DNA from 2 places in the Enterobacter sp. RHBSTW-00994 genome. Region 1 is predicted to be linked to the other one. Evidence: predicted binding sites of a transcription regulator. Region 1 holds the regulator's gene; the other holds the start of a gene.
The links. Region 1 encodes CRP, which controls carbon source genes, mostly activating them, when cyclic AMP is high. Its sites were predicted from a motif close to ATGTGANNNNNNTCACAT; they were not measured.
Positions count from the first base shown of each region.

Region 2: rhaS (HTH-type transcriptional activator RhaS) is a predicted target of CRP. The motif match lies at 1,605-1,622, and genes of this name have one in related genera.

Region 1 covers NZ_CP056199.1:4,409,475-4,412,597, reverse strand. The annotation lists gene HV346_RS21140 (YccS/YhfK family putative transporter) at 1-1,247, opposite strand, end outside; gene crp (cAMP-activated global transcriptional regulator CRP) at 1,305-1,937, opposite strand; gene HV346_RS21130 (OsmC family protein) at 2,247-2,651, shown strand; gene HV346_RS21125 (phosphoribulokinase) at 2,719-3,123, opposite strand, start outside.
Region 2 covers NZ_CP056199.1:4,782,842-4,785,964, forward strand. The annotation lists gene rhaR (HTH-type transcriptional activator RhaR) at 1-566, opposite strand, end outside; gene rhaS (HTH-type transcriptional activator RhaS) at 640-1,476, opposite strand; gene rhaB (rhamnulokinase) at 1,778-3,123, shown strand, end outside.

The sequences.
Region 1 (3,123 bases):
GCTGCCCGGTGAAGAATACGCACTCGCGTCGCGCCGTAGCCGTTTTGGGTGACAAACAGCACCGTCATTAAAATCCAGTACGGTTTTGGCAGATGCAGCGCCACGCCCATCAGACTGGCGACGCTCAGCATCACGCTGATACGGGCGGCATTACGCAGCGCTGCAGATTTGAACGACAGATAGCTCTTCAGGGCGGGGAGCAACGGCAGACGTTTCTGTTTATCCGCCATCAGATCACGAGGGTAAAGTGGACGCTGCGTGCGCAGCACGCGGGCAATTCGACTGAAGTGCCAGGCGCAGAACTGCCCGACCGGGTTATCCGGATGCTGGTTGGCGATTTTTTCCAGCGCGCCCAGCTGTTTCTCCATAGTGAAACGCGTGGGATAGCGGTGATAGAGGATATCGTCAGCCAGCACGCGCAGACGCGCCGCGACCGTTTGCGCATTCCAGCGGATCACCGCTTCAGCGTGGCTGCGCTCGACCAGCTTTTGCACCTCGTGAGGGTAGTGCAAACTGACGGAGATGTGTTCTTGCAGATCCAGCCCTACCTGAAACGTGCGCAGTAACCGCTTGTAGTCATGGTTTTTATTGGCTGCAAGCATATGCAACTGTTGGTAGCACTGGCTTATCAGATCGACCACCTTTTGCTGGCGAGCCAGCAGTGGCGGCAACGACTTTTCCGGGTCGGTGTGCTGAGTCAGCAAGGTGTACTTGGCTTCACAGTAATCAGCAAGCTGTACATAGAGCAGGCTCAGGGATTCACGCAGTGGCTGTTCGCGCCATAGCCAGAACCAAAACCAGTTAAATACGCCGTACCACAGCGTGCCCAGGGCGTAGATAAGCAGGGGTTCCCACACCGGCATATTGCCTGCGAGGCTGAGGGTAAAAATGGCCGCAATAAGCGATGCAGGCAGTAACCGGGCATGCAGTGAGCTGATTTCAGCCGTGACGCCAAGCGTCATCGCAAGTACTGTCAGAATCAGCGGCAGCGGGATCTCACGGGCGAGTAGCAGTTGCACCGCAAGGCTACAACCGGCAAACAGGCAGCCGCCAATAATCAGGCGTTTGAAAAAGCGTTTGTGGGGCGTATCCAGACCCGCAATGTTGCAGCAGGCAGGGACGAGAGAGAAAAGCAGACCTTGTTGCAGATGTCCGAGGAGCAATCCCACAGCCACAGGAAGACACAGCACCAGCGTTTGCCGCAGTGCATAGTTAACTTCCGGGTGATAAATCAGCCTTCGCCACATGGGGGATAGAGACAAAAACGGCGTGACACCTTGCGATGGCACGCCGTTTTACCGGAATTAACGGGTTCCGTAAACCACGATGGTTTTACCGTGTGCGGAGATCAGGTTCTGGTCTTCCAGCATTTTCAGGATACGGCCAACCGTTTCACGAGAACAGCCGACAATCTGACCAATTTCCTGGCGGGTGATTTTAATTTGCATACCGTCCGGGTGGGTCATTGCATCAGGTTGTTTCGCCAGGTTCAGCAGCGTCTGTGCAATACGGCCTGTTACGTCCAGGAAGGCGAGGTTACCCACTTTCTCAGACGTGACCTGCAGACGGCGAGCCATCTGCGAAGAAAGACGCATCAGGATGTCAGGGTTAACCTGGATCAACTGACGGAATTTCTTGTAGGAGATTTCAGCCACTTCACATGCGGTTTTTGCACGAACCCAGGCACTGCGTTCCTGGCCTTCTTCAAACAGGCCCAGCTCGCCGATGAAATCGCCCTGGTTCAGATAAGAAAGGATCATCTCTTTCCCTTCTTCATCTTTGATCAGCACTGCCACCGAGCCTTTGACGATGTAATACAACGTTTCCGCTTTTTCACCCTGGTGAATCAGCGTGCTCTTCGATGGGTACTTATGAATGTGGCAATGAGACAAGAACCATTCGAGAGTCGGGTCTGTTTGCGGTTTGCCAAGCACCATGCGCTGTTATCCTCTGTTATAAGCTGTCACCAGAGTCATAAGATGCATCCGGACTCTGGGGTTGCAATCGAATTCTTACCCATACCTGGGAAGTCGGCTGTCGTAATATTCGCAGCCAGTAAAGTTTGATGTCCTCTGCATACATGTGTAACGTCAATGCATTACTGTAGCATCCCGAGTGTTTTAGCATAGCTTTTGCCGCGTGTCTCCTGGTGTCTCGCTTCAGCATGATGCAGGTCGCCTTCCGTTGCGAGAATTGTAACGCACGCGTAATCTGTCACCAAAAATGCAACGTTGGAGTTAATGAATATGCAAGCGCGTGTGAAATGGGTTGAAGGTTTAACATTCCTGGGCGAATCCGCTTCTGGACACCAGATTTTGATGGATGGTAACTCCGGCGATAAAGCACCAAGTCCGATGGAGATGGTGCTGATGGCGGCGGGTGGATGCAGCGCAATTGACGTGGTATCTATTCTGCAAAAAGGTCGTCATGACGTGACAGATTGCGAAGTTAAGCTGACATCAGAGCGTCGTGAAGAAGCGCCGCGCCTGTTTACGCACATCAATCTGCATTTTATTGTCACCGGTAAAGATCTGAAGGATGCGGCAGTATCACGCGCGGTTGATCTTTCTGCTGAGAAATACTGCTCTGTGGCGTTAATGCTGGAAAAAGCGGTAAATATCACGCATTCCTACGAAGTGATTGAAGCCTGATGTGTGTTGGGCATCATGCACGTTGATGCCCTCATCCGGACCCTCTCCCTGCGGAGAGGGGAAATGTTCATGCGATCTTCTTCCCTTCCATCAGTCGCTCGACCAGCGGCGTCATGATCAACTCCATCGCCAGCCCCATTTTCCCGCCCGGAACCACCAATGTATTCATGTGGGAAATAAACGAGCCCTGCAACATTGCAAGCAGCCAGGGGTAATCAATACCTTCCAGATTTCGGAAGTGAATCACTACAAAACTCTCATCCAGAGAAGGAATACTTTTGGCCGCAAAAGGGTTGGAGGTATCGACCGTCGGGACGCGCTGGAAGTTGATGTGCGTACGCGAGAACTGCGGCGTCAGGAAGTTGATGTAATCCTCCATCGAACGCACGACCGAATCCATCACGGCTTCACGGGAATGACCGCGTTCGCTGGTATCGCGTGTGAGCTTTTGGATCCACTCCAGGTTGACGAT
Region 2 (3,123 bases), 370 kb from region 1:
AGGCTGCCAGCAAGCGTCGTGATCAATTTATCCAGCAGGGCTTCCTGCGCCGTCGCGGACGGGTTATCGGTGGCGTAGCGATAGCGTTTAAGCATCATCACCAGTTGAGCAAACAGCAGCTCCGCCATCTGGTTAGCCAGGCTATCGCCCTTCTGACTCTCCTGTTCAAGCTGGGTGATCACCTGGCGAACCGGGTTCATACCGTTACTGCTCAAACGCCAGTGGGATGCGCCTTTAGCCTCGGTAAAACCTGGAATAGTCGCAGCCCAGTCAAGGTTGAGTTTGAGCCTGTCCGGGCAATAAATCACATTTTGCAGAACCAGATCGTTTACCGAGGCGTAGGAGTGCTTATCTTCCGCGCGGATGTAAAACAAGTCACCGCGCGTAATGCGATAAGGCCTGTCGTTAAGAACGTGCAAACCGTTACCTCGCCACACCAGCACCAGTTCACAAAACTCGTGGGTATGTTCCGCAAAGACATTTTGCGGATAGCGATCAGCCACCGCGACGGCTTGCCCGGCGGAGGCAAAAAAATCATCTTTGCGAAGGATTAACTGAGTAGCCACGGCAGGACCTCAACGGCGAATAACCTGACATTATTAGCCTTTTTGCGGTAAAAAAACGGTGACTGCCCTCGCGTTACTGCAGTGGCGTGTCCTTGCCCTGGCGAATATCACGTGGCGACCAGCTAAATTCTCGGCGAAAGAGCGTCGAAAAGTGGTTACTGTCGCCAAAACCACAGCGATAAGCAATATCCGTCACGCTCTCGTCAGTATGGCGCAACAGATGGCGGGCCTTAATCAGCCGCAGGCGGTTGAGATACCGCTGTGGGGTAAGTCCGGTTTGCAGTTTTAGCTGCCGATGCAGGGTTCGCAGCGACAACGAAAAATGCTCCGCCAGCATTTCCCAACAAACATCTTCAGAAAAGTGATCCTCAAGCCAGGCCATCAGCTGATTCAACCGGGCATCATTATTCCCCAGACCTTCCACCAGACTGCTACGGCGCAGCAGAACCAGCAGTTGCATGAACAACAGCTCACGCGTGGCGATGGCATGCGTTTCCAGCCCATCTTCACTCTGTTCCATCTGGCTCACCAACTGGCGTACCTGCTGCAATGTGGCCTGATTCACCCGCCAGTGTGACGGGTAGTGTCCGTCCTTCTCCTGCGGCAGCAGTTGATTAAGCCCGGAGAGAAACTGGAACGCATCCGGCGAGCGATAGAGCACGTTGGTCAGGCACAGGTTATCGGTATGCTCATACAAATGGCGATCATGATCGCGCACAAAGCAGACCGTCCCCCCGCTGATGGTGTACGGCTGGCCGTTAAACACATGGATACCCGTTCCATGCTCAACAATAACAATTTCATGAAAATCATGATGATGCTCAGGAAATGCAGCCTGAGGGAGCCGTGGCTCAATCGCAACGGGCGAACCTCCCGAAGGAAAAAAATCCACGCTGTGTAGTACGGTCATAACGGCCCCCACCAATGAGAAATGTTCTCAAAATAGTAATTAAGGCTCTCCGTACTCACCTTAAATTTTCAGCAGTAAAGCGCGCAAAAGCTGTCCGTTTTTCAAGAAACGGATGGAAAGATCGGGAAATGCGGCAAGCGTCACACTGCCTGCAACGCCCGTCATTACTGGAAACTGTGAACTCCCTCACGTTCATCTTTGCTTTCTTGCCAGCCACGGATTTCCGCTGTCAGTAGCGAGAAGGTGGCTTTTTCTTCCCTTTCTTACACTCAACGCCAATGACTTAACGAAGGATCCGACCATGACTTTTCGCCATTGTGTGGCTGTCGATTTAGGCGCATCCAGCGGCCGTGTAATGCTGGCCACCTGGGACTGCAACCAGCGCACGCTTTCGCTTCGCGAAATTCACCGCTTTGTTAACTGCCTGCAAAAACAGGACGGTTTCGACACCTGGAACATCGACGGCCTGGAAGCTGACATTCGCACCGGGCTGAAGAAAGTCTGCGATGACGGTATCCGAATCGACAGCATAGGCATTGATACCTGGGGGGTGGATTATGTCCTGCTGGACGATCACGGTGAGTGTGTCGGCCTGCCTGTCTCCTACCGTGACAGCCGTACCGACGGTCTGATGGCACATGCCATGGCGCAGCTTGGTAAGGCGAATATTTACGGTCGAAGCGGCATCCAGTTTCTCCCCTTCAACACGCTGTATCAGCTGCGTGCGCTGATCGAACAGCAGCCAGAGCTGGCGGCTCAGGTTACACATGCTCTGCTGATCCCGGATTATTTCAGCTACCGCCTGACGGGCAACATGAACTGGGAATACACCAACGCCACCACCACTCAACTGGTGAACATTAACTCGGATAACTGGGATGAGAGCCTGCTGAACTGGACGGGGGCATCGCCAGCCTGGTTCGGTACGCCAACGCACCCCGGTAATGTGATCGGTCAGTGGATTTGCCCGCAGGGTAATGCGATTCCTGTGGTCGCCGTCGCCAGCCACGACACCGCCAGCGCGGTGATTGCCGCGCCGCTGGCCAACAAAGATGCCGCCTATCTCTCATCCGGAACCTGGTCACTGATGGGCTTTGAGAGTAAAACCCCGTACACCAGCGATGCTGCAATGGCCGCCAATATCACCAACGAAGGTGGAGCGGAAGGCCGCTACCGGGTACTGAAAAATATCATGGGTTTGTGGCTGCTCCAGCGGGTGCTTAAAGAGCAAAACATAACCGACCTGCCACAACTCATCGCCGACACCGAACAAATGACGGCGTGCACGTTCCTGATTAACCCGAACGACGATCGCTTTATTAATCCGGCGCACATGAGTGCCGAGATCCAGGCCGCCTGCTTCGATGCAGGACAGCCCGTTCCCTCCAGCCCTGCTGAACTGGCACGCTGCATTTTCGACAGTCTCGCTCTGCTGTATGCCGACATCCTGGCCGAGCTTGCCGCCCTTCGCGGTAAGCCATTCAGCCAGCTACACATTGTCGGTGGTGGCGGCCAGAACCTGTTACTGAACCAGCTTTGCGCCGATGCCTGCGGTATTACCGTCGTCGCCGGCCCCGTAGAAGCCTCAACGCTCGGCAATATCGGCATTCAACTGATGACGCTGGATGAGCTTTCTAACGTTGACGA